2 regions of the Ectobacillus sp. OTK genome follow, and region 2 is predicted to be linked to the other one. Evidence: riboswitches for the same ligand, from Rfam matches in the RefSeq annotation. Region 2 holds a riboswitch; the other holds the start of a gene.
The links. A riboswitch is a leader RNA that binds a small molecule or an ion and turns the genes downstream of it on or off. The one in region 2 is predicted to bind thiamine pyrophosphate.

Region 1: it holds a riboswitch for thiamine pyrophosphate, as region 2 does, so the genes downstream of both, thiC (phosphomethylpyrimidine synthase ThiC) here and tenA (thiaminase II) in region 2, are expected to answer to the same signal.

The regions. Positions count from the first base shown of each region.
Region 1 is NZ_AP048547.1:1,385,675-1,393,204, forward strand. Features, by position in the region: gene AC6HZ4_RS06785 (cache domain-containing sensor histidine kinase) at 1-566, shown strand, start outside; gene AC6HZ4_RS06790 (response regulator transcription factor) at 559-2,106, shown strand; gene thiC (phosphomethylpyrimidine synthase ThiC) at 3,054-4,835, opposite strand; TPP riboswitch at 4,971-5,085, opposite strand; gene AC6HZ4_RS06800 (NupC/NupG family nucleoside CNT transporter) at 5,556-6,737, opposite strand; gene AC6HZ4_RS06805 (NCS2 family permease) at 6,922-7,530, opposite strand, start outside.
Region 2 is NZ_AP048547.1:1,021,326-1,028,855, reverse strand. Features, by position in the region: gene thiO (glycine oxidase ThiO) at 1-104, opposite strand, end outside; gene tenI (thiazole tautomerase TenI) at 101-718, opposite strand; gene AC6HZ4_RS05125 (ABC transporter substrate-binding protein) at 729-1,739, opposite strand; gene AC6HZ4_RS05120 (ABC transporter permease) at 1,736-2,485, opposite strand; gene AC6HZ4_RS05115 (ABC transporter ATP-binding protein) at 2,482-3,243, opposite strand; gene tenA (thiaminase II) at 3,218-3,910, opposite strand; TPP riboswitch at 3,996-4,096, opposite strand; TPP riboswitch at 4,161-4,269, opposite strand; gene AC6HZ4_RS05105 (CBS domain-containing protein) at 4,513-4,932, opposite strand; gene AC6HZ4_RS05100 (penicillin acylase family protein) at 4,986-7,364, opposite strand.

The DNA.
Region 1 (7,530 bases), 360 kb from region 2:
CGATTAACTGGCTGGCAAAAGCAAATCAGCAGCAGCAGATTTCTAAAATGGTCGAGTCACTTGGATATTTGCTTCGGAATTCTATCAGTATGAAGGAAGATGTCATCACGATTGAGAAAGAAATTGAAATTGTTCGGTCCTATATAACAATTCAACAATACCGATTTGAAGAACGGCTGGATTTTTCTTTAGATATTCCTCCGGATTTACAAAATTGCTATATTCCAAAGCTTACCGTACAGCCTTTAATTGAAAATGCGATTCACTATGCTTTGGAGCCCTCGATTGAACCATGTACGATTACAGTCAGAGCCTTTAGAGAAGAAGGCTGCTTTTATCTTACAGTAGAGGACAATGGGCCGGGGATGGACGCTTCGTTACTTAATAAGATAAAGAGCGGACAAGTAAAAACAAGAGGGAATGGCATTGGATTACAGAATATTGATGAACGGATTAAGCTTTCCTTCGGTGAGCAATATGGTTTAAAAATAGAGAGCTTACCTCAGAAGGGGACGGCAGTAAGCATCATATTACCGTATCAAGTGGGGTGTGAAGAATATGTATAAGGTATTATTAGTAGATGATGAACGAATTATTTTGGAAGGGATTTCAAATGGGATTAATTGGGCTGCGTTAGACACGGTATTAGTCGATACCGCACGAAATGGTATTGAAGCCTATGAAAAAATTGTTCATGAGCAGCCGCATATTGTTATTAGTGATATTAAAATGCCGGGCATGGACGGGCTGGCATTAGCAGCTAAGGTACATCAGGAGTTTCCTTCTATTCGTTTTATTTTACTATCTGGGTTCTCTGAGTTTGAATATGCCAGAAGCGCCATGCAATATGGAGTAAAGCATTATTTACTAAAGCCTTGTAATGAGCATACCATCATGGAAACATTACAAGAAGTAACAAGTGAAATCAAAGAAGAGGAGCATAAGGAGCAGTTTGTACAAGGTATAAAAAGCCGTTTTGAAACAGCGCAGCCTTATCTAAAGGAGCAGCTATTGAAGGAGTTTATTTCGAATAAAATCTATACAAACAAAGACTTAAGCTATTATCAAAGGCTGTTTCATATTGAATTAAGCGATCAGCAAGTGCGGCTTATTTTGTTTCAATTAGAGGGTGAATTTGATTTTGAGCATATGTATGCGATCAAAAACATTGCGGAGGAAATCTTTGTTTCTCCCTTGCTAAGTACGATTATTGGAGAATACGTCCTATTTATTATGGAGGAAGGAGAAGCAGCAAAGCTGCAGGATCAAATTAATCTCATCCGTGAGCGCTTCTTTCAGTTTTACGAGCTGGATACCACAGTTGCGGTAAGTGAAGCGGATCATATTCGCAGCGCGAGAAAACTCTATCAAGAAACGTTGGAATGCTTGAATCATCGTTTTTATTTAAGCGAGGGAAGTATTATTACAAAGAAGGATATAATGTCTGTTAGCCAAAGCAACAACTTCCACATAGAATTTGATGAACAGCAATTTTGTTTACTGATTAAATCAGGGCATTGGGAAGATGTGCATGAAGAAATTACAAACTTTTTTACTACCCTCATCAACAAACGGTTAGGCATTCATTTAACCAAATCATATGCAATGCAGCTGTTCCTTGTTATGGTTCAGACATGTGATTCAGAGCGTATGAATGTATACATGGAGAAAATTTCTGCTCTTATGGCAATGAATACAGTGCAGCAAATGAAAACATTTTTTGAACAGACTGCAAAAGAAATTACCCTTACGTATTACGACCGGCATAAGACAAAGCATTCATCCATTATTAATAAGGTAATTGGCATTATTGATGGGCATCTTGGCAATCCGAACTTATCATTAAAGTGGGTTGCAAATCAAATGCTATATATGAACGCGGATTACTTAGGGAAGCTGTTTAAACAAGAAACAGGAGAACGGTTTTCTAACTATGTAATGAAGGCACGAATTGAAAAAGCGATGGAACAGATCAAGCAAATGGATGATGTGAAAATTGTGACGCTAGCGGAAATGATAGGATTTGGCGATAATCCGCAATATTTCAGCCAAGTATTTAAAAAGCATACAGGATGTACTCCTTCCGAATACCGAAAGGCGCTTTAAAGGATCATACACGTGAATAGATACTGTTGTTGTTTTACAGTCCAAGTATGAAAAACGCAGGACAAGAAATTCCAATCCGTTAAATATTTGCAAGATATTGGAGCAACAGTAGCCGGAAACTCTGGTGTATCCGTGCCAAAATACGGAACGAGTTTCCTTCCAGAGTTGAATAATGTCAGGGAAGCATGTCCGGTTGTAAAATATGAGACATAAAGGTTGCAAAGTAGCTTCTTCAAGAAAGCTTTGCAGCCTTTTCATGCTTCTATACCTCACGTCATTACGCGGCGATCCTATAGCGATTGAACCGTTAAAAGGAAAAAACATACCTAACAATATACAACTGAGACAACAGAAACACTCGAATAATATGCAATGGAGCAAGATCATCGTTTTATAAAGAAGTGAATTCGTACTATGCTAGAATTCAAAAAAGGACAGACTTCAGCAAGGGGTGAAGTCTGTCCAGGCTAAGATTGAATTTATACATAAATGACTGTCGTATCATAATTCACAGCTGAAAAGGATATTGCGGTTCTATGTTTCGAAAACATCATATTTGCATCAGAACCACTTTTTATGCTATTTAAATAGAGTATAACTGGTTAGGTAATCCCTGATTAGATGCCTTATCTTGTATTAGTGTAACTTCGAGGAATGGGTAAAGTTGCAAATTTAGCTTGTAAGGGCTACCTTTCAGTTCTTTATAACACTTTATCTAAACTTTCTTACAATAAGTGTTATAAACTACTATTACCAATGTAGACTTTCTACCCTCTGACACTTTGTACAGGTTCGTACATAACCATTGCTTATAAATTCATGCTTACAATTGTTTTGCAGGCTAATTAGCTCTTCCTTCAGCCGTTCTAGCAGATTGTTTAGTTGTCTTATTTCCTCTTTAATTTGGATCACTCGCTGCATCGAATTCTCCTTTCCAGCTATACGTATTATAGGTAGAGTTCGCCGCCTGTTTTTTTAAATTCATTTGCTTTTTCTTTTAAACCCTCGTCAATGATGCTTTCAACACCAAGTCCTTTTTCCCTTGCAGCATCACGAATATCCTGTGAAATTCTCATGCTGCAAAATTTTGGACCGCACATGGAACAGAAATGCGCAGTTTTGGCACCTTCAGCTGGAAGAGTTTCATCATGATATTCGATTGCTCTTTCAGGATCAAGGGATAGGTTAAACTGGTCTCTCCAACGAAACTCAAATCTTGCTTTTGAAAGGGCATCATCTCGTTTTTGGGCACCCGGATGACCTTTGGCTAAATCAGCAGCGTGAGCAGCAATTTTATATGTAATAACCCCTACTCTCACATCCTCTTTATTCGGAAGCCCTAGGTGTTCTTTTGGAGTTACATAACAAAGCATTGCTGTGCCAAACCACCCAATCATTGCAGCTCCAATTGCCGAAGTAATATGATCGTAGCCAGGAGCAATATCTGTTGTAAGCGGTCCAAGAGTATAGAATGGAGCTTCTTGGCAGAGTTCCATTTGTTTATCCACGTTTTCTTTGATTAAGTGCATAGGAACGTGGCCCGGTCCCTCAATCATTACTTGCACATCATGCTTCCATGCAATCTTTGTGAGTTCACCCAATGTTTCCAATTCCCCAAATTGTGCTTCATCGTTTGCATCTGCGATTGAACCAGGACGGAGGCCATCTCCTAAGGAGAAGGATACATCATATGCTTTCATAATTTCACAGATTTCTTCAAAGTGAGTGTAAAGGAAGTTTTCTTTATGATGGGCAAGACACCATTGTGCCATAATAGAGCCGCCTCGTGAAACAATTCCAGTTACGCGCTTTGCTGTTAATGGAATATATCGCAAAAGCACACCCGCATGAATCGTAAAGTAATCCACACCCTGTTCCGCCTGTTCGATTAATGTGTCGCGGAACACTTCCCAAGTTAAATCCTCAGCAATTCCATTCACTTTCTCAAGTGCCTGATAAATAGGTACAGTTCCAACTGGAACAGGTGAATTTCGAATAATCCACTCGCGAGTTGTATGGATGTTTTTACCGGTGGAAAGATCCATTAGTGTATCTGCTCCCCAACGAGTAGCCCATGTCATTTTTTCCACTTCTTCTTCGATAGATGAAGTAACAGCTGAATTTCCGATATTCGCGTTAATCTTCACATGGAAGTTACGTCCAATAATCATTGGTTCCGCTTCAGGATGATTAATGTTAGCAGGAATAATGGCGCGGCCGCGGGCCACTTCATCCCGAACAAACTCAGGGGAAACATTTTCCCTTATAGCAATAAATTCCATTTCAGGAGTAATAATTCCTTGACGTGCATAATGCATCTGCGTTACATTTTTCCCTTTTTTTGCACGTAATGGTTTTCGCTTGAGTCCTGGAAAGACAAGTGCATTAGCTCGTGGATCATCCTTTTTATACCCATTATCTTCAGGCTTTATCTCTCGCCCTTCATACTCCTCTACATCCTCACGTTCGAGAACCCAATTGCGGCGTATCGGACGGAGACCATTGCGGATATCGACTAAATCATTGGTATCTGTGTACGGGCCGCTTGTGTCATACACACGTACAGGGGGATTTTCCTCTTCACCAAATGAACCAGTTGTTGGACTTAATTGAATTTCGCGCATCGGAACTTGAATGTCTGGTCTAGATCCTTCTACATAGACCTTTTTACTTCCCGAGAAACTAGACATGATAGAAAAATTCATATCCTGTACAGAATTGTTTTTCATGATTGTATTCGCTCCTTTTTTAAATGATTAAAAAGGACAAAATCCAATCCACTTGCAGCATGAAAAGCCGGGACCTGTTATAGGACCCGGCTGATGTTAGAGGATAGGTACATAATAATTATTAATCATTATGTGTAGTAGATATTCTAACTTCCCCACGCTGGTATGAACCAGATCAGGTCCTGAGGGTTAAGAAACTTTATCGTGTTTCTCTCTCAGCCCAACTTATTGGACACCCCTAGTCTGAAAATTTTAAGTTTTACAAGTTTACTATAAAGAATATAGAGAGAATTGTAAAGGGAATATTTAGCTGTTTTTATCGAAGCCGTTGGAATAGTGCCTCAAGACTAACGGGATATTACGGCAGATGTGCGGGGATTTTGTTTTTATTTTGAAGACTGTAAACAATTTGAATGCACGAATTTATATCTTTTCGTACATTCGTTTTCTTGTAAAATAAGAGTCATTGAAAAAGAGGGAAGATTAGGTTCTAGTACAAAAATTCTTCGTTAGAGCCATAGAATAGAAATTTCCTGCTAGCCTTGAGAGTAAATGGATAACCGAAATAACTTATGCTCGGAAGCTTCTAAGTTAGAAGAGAAAGTATGTAGAGATTAAAAAACAGATGCGGAACCAAGAAATAAAGTTTGATCAGGAGGGCTGTAAAAGGGATAGCGTGAGCTATCCCTTTTACATTTGCTCTTCTATTCTACTCAAAGATTACAGCATCACACCAACAATAGTCCCTGATAATATACTTACTAAAGTGGCTCCATATAAAAGTTTTAAACCAAATTGAGAAACAACATTCGCTTGTTTTGCGTCAATACTTTTTGTCGCACCAGCAATAATCCCAATGGAAGAAAAATTGGCAAATGATACAAGAAATACTGATAAAATACCAACTGTTCGTGGTGATAACTCTGCTGATACATTTGCTAAATCAAGCATTGCTACAAACTCGTTTGTAACTAATTTTGTTGCCATAATCTTACCAGCTTCCAGCATTTCTGATGCTGGAATTCCCATAATGAAAGCCAATGGTGAGAAGATATATCCTAAGACACTTTGGAATGTGATACCGAAAATATAGTCGAATACACCATTAATTGCTGCCATTAATGCTACAAAGCCAATTAACATTGCACCCACCATAACAGCAATAGTAAATCCGAGTGTAATGTATTCACTTAACATTTCAAAGAATGTTTGTTTTTTTTCTTCTTGTAACTCTAAAATATCTTCCTCTTCATTTATTTTGTAAGGGTTTACAATGTGGACAATGATAAATCCGCTAAATAAGTTCAAAACAAGTGCTGTTACCACATACTTGGGTTCAACCATTTTCATGTACGAACCAACAATTGACATAGAAACAGTAGACATGGAAGAGGCACAAAGCGTATATAATCGGCTTTTTGGCAACCGGCTTAACTGATCCTTTACTGTAATGAATACTTCTCCTTGTCCAATAATTGCTGCTGCAACAGCATTATAGGACTCCAGCTTTCCTAAACCATTTACTTTACTTAATAGGAAACCGACTCCTTTAATGATAAAAGGTAAAACTTTGAGGTGTTGCAATATCCCGATTAATACTGCAATGAAAACAATTGGAAGCAATACAGAAAGGAAGAATGAGAATTCTCCTTGATTAACCAGACCGCCAAATACAAAATTAATACCGGATTCTGCATAATGCAGGAGTGTTCCAAACCCATCAGAAATTCCTTTAATTAATATAAATCCGATTTGTGTATTTAATAAAGAGTACGATAACACTAATTGTATAACAAGCATAAGCATAATTGGTTTATATTTAATCTGCTTGCGATCACTGCTTGCAAGAAAAGCTAGTAAAAAAGTAATAGCTAATCCGAGTATAAAGATTAGAAATTTCATTCTGTATTTCCTCCCACAAAATATTTTAATATAAAAACCTTCTTATATTTAAGAGTTTAAAGGATAAGTTGTTTTATCCAAAACACTCCTTAAAGTACTTTGACATTGTATGTTTCTTGTGTATCTACTTTAAGGAGTGAAGTTCGGTGCAAGAGAGATTTGTTCTTTATTTATAAAATACGTACTAATGTACAAGTACAGAAGAAGCGACGATATTCAACAGAAAGAGCACGGCAATTAGGTAAATGAGAGGTGACACATATTTCCACTTTCCAATCGCCACTTTGACTAATGGATATGCGATAAAACCAAAGGCCAAACCGTCGGCGATACTGGATGTTAATGGAATACAGACGATAATTAAAAAAGCTGGAAAACTCTCGGAAAAATCATGAAAAGGGATGTTAATCACACTTTTCATCATTAATGCTCCAATGATAATCAATACCGGAGCAACTGCATTTTCAGGTATTAGCTGAATGAACGGCAAAGCTGCCATTGAGAGGGCAAACAAGATTGCTGTTACTAGGGCAGGAATACCAGTTTTTCCTCCTTCTGAGATTCCGGATGCACTCTCAGCGGAAGCAATGGTCGGGCTGGTTCCAAAGATTCCCGATGCAATCGTAGAGATCGCCATTGCTTTGTAAGCACGAGGAAACTTTTCAACATCCGGCAGCATCCCGCTTAGCAATCCCATGTTTTCAAAGAGAAGAATCATAGTCATAGAAAAAACGGCGATCCAGAAAGAAATCTGTAGGATACTGAACTCGCTGGAGGCAAACAGCTGGCTGTA
Region 2 (7,530 bases):
TTCTCCAATACCGCTACGCTATGTCCTCTTTCAGAAAGAGAATGCGCAACGGAACAGCCGATTACTCCACCGCCAATAATAATGATGTCATAGCCTTTGCTCATTGCCTTTCTCCCCACCTTTGGATTTGTTCTCCATACTGCTTCACTGCCTCTAAGGGATTGTCTGCATCCCAAATACTTGACATCACTGCGACTCCACTCACACCAGCGTCAAACACCGCTTTCACATGAGCTGGCACAATTCCTCCGATTGCCGTCACAGGAATCGTAAGCGTTCTTGCAATCTCTTGTATCTCTGCCAATCCTCTCGGCGGAACTCCATCCTTAGAACGTGTTGCAAATATATGACCATATAATACAGAATCAGCTCCCTCCTGCTGCTTAAGCAGAGCCTCCTCCAAGGAGTGCACAGAGCAGCCGACATGAAGCTGCGGAAACCGGTCCTTTATAATTCGAACGTCAACGCTTGTATATCCTAACTGTACGCGGTTCACACCAGTTAATAAAGCAATGTCTATTCGATCGTTTATAATAAGCTTAGAAGGTGCGATGCCTCTTTGAATAAGAAGCATCACTCCTTCATATAATTCTTTTGTAGTTTTATGGCGTTCGCGAATATGAATGTAATCTGTGTAATCAATAATCTCACATGCTATATCAGCCATTTGTACAAAGGAAAGCTTTCCATTTGAAATAACGTGGAATTCCTGTTTCATCCCCAGCACCCTATTTTAAAAGATCCTCAAATAATTCCTCTGGAGCAACCTCTTTTTGTGCCATTCCTTTTTCTTTTAACCATTTGCTTTGCTCTTCCCATGATTTTGCTGTTTGCGATAAGAACGGCTCATCCTGCGCTTCCATTTTGCTTAATAAAATTTCCATGCTCTGCTTTTCAACCGCAGGAATAAGAGGGAAGCTTTCCTTCTCCTCGTGGCTTAATAAAATCTGCAAAGCCTCATCTGGATTTTTCTTCATAAATTCATAGCCTTTTTGTGCACCGCGAAGAAAAGCCTGCAGCGTTTCTTTATCTTCCTTAATTGTTTTCTCTCCCGCTACAAATACAAGCTCATAATAATTTGGAACACCGTAATCAGCAGGACTGAAGTAAGATGGTTCATAGCCCTTATCTCTCAATACTGGAACCTCATGATTAATATAAGCACCCGTCACTGCATCCGTTTTCTTCGTAATCAAGGCTGGAACAAGGTCAAAACCAACATCAACAATTTTCACCTTACTTGGATCTCCACCGTCTGCCTTCACCATTGTTTTTACATATTCTTCGCTAAGCGGCGTACCTGGGAACCCGATTGTCTTTCCTTCCAAATCCTTTGGTGACTTAATATTTGAGTCTTTCAAAGCCACAACATGATTTAACGGAGAACGTACAACTGCCCCAATCGATTTCACTGGAATACCTTCGTTTGCTTTCGCAATGACAACATCCGGTTGATAGTAGAGACCTACTGTTGCTTTTCCAGCAGCTGTTAACGTGAGTGGATCTGTTGGATTAGATGGAAATTGTACCTTCACGTTAATGCCCTCTTCCTTGAAATATCCTTTTTCAATCGCCGTATAAATAAAGCTGTGCACTGCATTTGGGTACCAATCAAGCATCACGGTTACTTCTTTTGTTTCTTTTTTCTCAGTTTTCTTAGCGCTGTCCGTTCCTTGTGAACAGCCTGCCATTACTGTTACCAGCAAGGCAGCAACAACCAAACGAATAAACCATTTCATAAGTATTTCCTCCAGTTGATAAATTTCTTTTCTAGCAGCGATACGATAACTACAAACAAAATTGCTAGCAAAGATAAAAGAAAAATAGGAGCGAACACGCCGGCCCCGTCTAGCTGCGTCATCATTCTTTTACTAAAATAGCCAAGTCCTGCCTGTGCTCCGAGCCATTCTCCAATCGCCGCACCTATAACGCTCATCGGTACTGCGACCTTGAGAGCTGAAAAAAAGTACGGAAGCGATGCAGGGATGCGCAGCTTTAAGAAAATATCTCGTTTGCTTGCTCCGTATGTGAATAGCAGCTCTTCCCATTCCTTCTTCGCAGATCGAAAGCCATCATACGTATTCACCGCAATCGGAAAGAAGGCAATGAGAACTGTGACAACGACCTTACTCCAAATGGAATAGCCAAACCAAAGCACAAATAACGGTGCCAGAGCGGTGGTCGGAATCGTTTGCGACGCAACAAGCAACGGGTAGAAAGCCTTCTCCGCGAATGGACTTACACTCATCATGACAGCAAGTCCCACCCCAAGCACAATGGAAATCGCAAGGCCGATTAGGACGATAAGAAGCGTAGCGGGAAGATGAACCGTAAATAAAATATCTCGCAAATCCCATATCTTCTGCACAATTGCACTTGGAGACGGCAAAATATACATTTCATTTACAATACGTGCTCCAACTTCCCAGCCGGCTAGAAGAACAATAGCAACGAAAAATGCCGGTAAATAAGAGAACTGCTTCATACCTGCACCTTCCCTTTTAACATGCCGATGAGTTCTTCTCTTAGCTCTAGCAATTCAGGTCTCGCCAAATCACGACGTGTTCTCTCTTTTCCAAGAGGAACAGTCAGTTCGGTAAGAGAGCAAATCGGCTGTTCCGTAACAACGAGCACACGATTGGAAAGGAACAAAGCTTCCTCTACGTCATGGGTAATAAACATAATGGTTTTTTCCCATTTCCTCCATTGCTCATACAGCCATTCCTGCATGTTCACCTTGGTAATTGCATCGAGCGCACTGAACGGTTCATCAAGTAGAAGTACATCCGCCCCGGTTAAGAAGGTTCGCAGAAAGGAAACTCGCTGACGCATCCCTCCCGACAGATCCTTTGGATGCTTTCGCTCATAGCCATCTAGCCCGAAAACAGGAAGATACTCCCGCACCTTTGCATACGCCTCTTTTCGCTTCATTCCGCGGCATTCTAATGGAATAGCGGCATTTTCTTCAATTGTCCGCCAAGGCAGCAGCAAATCCTGCTGCGGCATATAGCCGACCGCTCCGTCTCTCGGCTGAATGCTTTTCCCATTCACAACGACTTTTCCCTGCTGTACTTCCTCGAGTCCGGTAACAAGGCGTAAAATGGTACTCTTCCCAGAGCCGCTCGGTCCAACTAAACTAATGAACTCACCTTTTTGAATCGTAAGATCTAATTCTTTTAAAACAGTTTTTCCGTCTCCTGGATAAGAAAACGAAACGTTATGAAATTGTAGAACACTGTTCATCGAAGCTCCACATCTCCTTGCGGTAAGCCATATCCCAGAATAAATATTCAAAACGGCTTGTTGTCATAAAAATCTCTTCTAGATGCGCCAATTCCTTCTCTGACTTTCCTTCCGCCAGTTCATTCATTAAATCAATAACCCAGATGCAAAGCTCCGCATACTCCTCCGAGCTATAGCCGCGAATCCATTCTCCATAAAACTCATGATCGCTCGCCCCTGGCACATCGTTAAGGCGCTTTCCAATCTCCCAATAGCTCCACATGCAAGGTAACAGCGCAGCAACAAGCTCAGCAAGCGTCCCGTTTTGTGATACAGACAGCATATAATTCGTATAAGCAAGATTCATTGATGCCGGCTTTGCCTGTTCCATGTCCTCTATTGAAATACCGAGACGCTTTGCATATTCCTTATGGATGTTCATCTCACCGTTTAATATCCCGTCAATTTGCCAAGCAAATTTGCTCATTACCTGCAAATCCTGAGCCTTCACAACACCTAAAGCATATACCTTTGCATATTCAATTAAGTACAAATAATCTTGTATAATATAAAACTGAAACTTATCTAATTCCAGTTCTCCATTTCCAATCCCCTTCACAAACGGATGCTGATGACTTTTCTCCCAAATTGGCTGCACGTTTTGAAATAATCTATCACAAAACTTCATTCTTGCTCCTCCTTTAAATGTCGAACTGAAATTCAATTAAAAAACCGCTTCTAACAAGAAACGGCCACATACAATCATTTAAAATGGTTGCTGCTTGCCACTTCCTTACGCTGGGATTATCCAGGTCAAGTAATAAGGGTTAAGGTTTATACCTTTCTCAGCTTCATTGCACCCCTAGTGGAAGTATAAAAATATAAAAATATATCAAAAAACCCGATTTCCAGGTAAGGGGAAATCGGGCTAGTACGTTCATCATCCGTTTTCGCTTTCCTACGCTGGAATTATCCAGATCAGGTAAAAGGGTAAAAGACTATCGGTCTTACTCTCAGCCGGCCATACCAGCTCCCCTAGCACAATTTATTATTAACAGTGCTAGTATAGCACTGGGTTACACAATACAGCAAGAGGTTTACTAGAAATATTAAAAATACATTATTCATGTAAAGTATGTAATTGTGTGAAAAGCAGATGGATCCAACCCTTTTTCTACAAAAAATGAACCGTTGCCATAACCCTTATTTTTACTAGGTTTATGATAACGGTTCATCGCATAGGGTGACCCAAAAAGGATATCTCTTCTACTCAAGCCACCTTATATTTTCTTACTCATGATGCTCTGAAATTTCACTCAACGCATAACCAGCTTGATCATCTGCATATTTTTCAATAGCTAAATCTCCAAGCGAAAGCATTCCCACTAACTGTCCGTTCTCTACAACTGGAAGACGACGAATTTGATGACGAGCCATTAATTCAGTCGCCTTTTCGACTGGATCTGATGGAGACACACTAATAATGTCTGTTGTCATTACTTCTGTAATCTTGTTAGAGCCAGGATTTTTATCCGCAATACCGCGAATTACAAGGTCACGGTCGGTAACAACCCCAACTAAGCGATTGTTTTCTACAATTGGGATAATCCCAACGTCCTCTTGCTTCATTTTTACAGCTGCCTCATACACATTATCCACTGGAGTGCAGTATGAAATATCTGTACTCATTAGGTCTCTTACTGTTGTCATTGCAATCCCTCCTTGCAACTACTATTATAACCAAATTCACTGCTTTCATTTATTTATTGAGCAGGAAGAAGACGGAGGATACTCCCAGATTTCTCAGTGAGCGATGTTGTATGATACGTCCCGATCACCCAATCCTTCATTTGATCATGGTACCACTCGCTCTGAGTATGGCCTGACTGCCCAGGAGCAACGATATGATGGCCTGTTGTTACATCATTTAGATCTATCACAAAATGTGAAGATGCTCCACGATCAGCAAAACCTTCAGCATTCGAGCCCGATGACTGCACCGTAACACTGCTTCCTCCAATCGGAATAGGCGTTTCCAGGTTAAACAAATAATTAAAAGGTCTTATGTGAGACAATGGATGCGTAAAGACAAGACGGTGAAAGCCACCCCATTGCCAGTCTCTGACACTTGGCCCTTGCGTCTTCTCAATGCTCTGTACCGCCCTTGTTAGGGATTTTTTTAGTACCTTATCCAGACCACCTTGTTCTTGTATCCACGGTCCAGGCTGGCCATTTTGCGCTTTTCGAAGCAGTTCATCAATAACTTGTTCCTTTTCTTCAAACAATCTCTGCATATCCTCTGAAATATCCTTTTCAAATAAGACATTTCCAATCTCCTGCATCCATGTATGAAACAGGAGCGGTGCCCCTAAGCTTCGATCATCCGTAAAGTCCCACTTCTTTAAGAGAGAAATCGCTTCCTTCTCTTGCTTCGTTAGCTCCTCCTCTTTTATATGCTGCAGAAAAAGAGGAACAAATTCGCGTGCCTTGAGATTCATTTGATCCATCTGCAGCTTTTCCATATCCTCAACTGTAAACGTGTTTTTTTGCTGTAGTACCTCTTGAATACGAGAAGCTTGATATGTCTGTGTCCATGTATTACTTATATGATACGGATAAGAACGATCTTTTATCTGATTGCTGGTAGTTGTAATAAATCCTTCTTGCGGATTTACAACTGTTGGAAGCTCTTCCCAAGGAATATAACCAGTCCATTCATATTCATCATTCCATCCAGGTACTGGAAGAAGACTGTCCCCTTTTTTCCGAATCGGGATTTTTCCATTTGCCCGATATGCAATTGTTCCATCCTTTGCAGCAAACACAAAATTTTGTGCCGGTGCATGAAAATATGTAAGTGCCTCCTTAAATGAGTTCCAATCCCTTGCCCTATTCATACGAATAATCGCTTCAAGCTCTGCAGACGGCTCAGATGCTGTCCATTTGAGAGCCAGTGCAATTTCTTCTTTATTCTCAAGCCCAGAAATAATCGGTCCATGTCTTGTAATGACAGTCTTAGCATCCACTGCCGGTTTGTCCTTCACACGAATAGCATCTGTAATGACCTGAGCCTTCTCCCATGTATCGTTATGTAAAAATTCATACGGATTATTTGGATTTCGCTTTTCTATATATAAATCCTGCACATCAGAACCGACATTGGTAATCCCCCATGCAACAAATTCATTATGACCGACAACAATACCTGGTATACCTGCCAATACCTCTCCGCTTACATTTACCTCAGGAGACTGCAAATGCGTTTCATACCAAGTAGACGGTGTAGTAAGAGGCACAGACAAATTATTGGCTAAAATAGGCTTTCCAGACTTTGTCTTACTTCCGCTTACAACCCAATTGCTGCTGCCATTTAGTTCATGCGGAACTACTTCCTCTGTAAAAAGCTTTGATAGATCTAAATGTGTTTGCTTTACTGCAGCTATAATCTCAGCTGCGTCCTTCGGATAAGCCGGGAACAAATCAAGCGCCTTTTCCTCTGACACCGTATTTAATAAATATTGACGAAATGCTTGCCCCTTCCACTGTCCCCCTAAATCAAAAGCCATATACTTTCCAATTGTTAAAGAGTCTACTGGTGTCCATGGCTTTGGCTCATAACCAAGAAATGTAAATTCAATCGGCCACTTATTTGCTTTTCGTGCCTCATTTATGTATAAATTCACACCTTCCGCATACCACTTTAACACCTGTTTAGCTTCATTCGAATATACATTATAGGACGCTTCGGCTGCTCTTCGTAAACCAAGCGTCAGAAAAAATCGATCTTGTTCTATTGTTTGTTCACCGATTACTTCACTCAACTCGCCAGATGCCTGCCGACGACTTAAATCCATTTGAAATAATCTATCCTGTGCTGTTACGTACCCTTGAGACACATATAAATCATGCAGATTTTTTGCTTCAATATGCGGTACTCCATTTTGGTCTCTCGTGACCGTTACCAAGTCCTGCAATCCTCTTAAGGAAATTTCCCCCTTAATAACGGGCAAACTTCTTTTTACATATAATGTCCCACCTGTATAGGCAACTGTAAGGAGTAGTAAAATAGAAACGGTAAATATAACAAGAAATCGAACCCATCTTCTTTGTTTTGACTGCTGCTGAGTGACTGTATCCTGCATCATGCCCACACTCCTTTATGAGATTGGAAAAGCTCTATTTAGTAATAGGATTGAAATAAATTATCCATTTGCCTCACTTATAATTCACTGTTTTAAATTTCCTAAGTTCTCCCTCTTCATCTTCTTAAACCTCCGATTTAGCGGTCCACGTCTTTGTCCATATTAG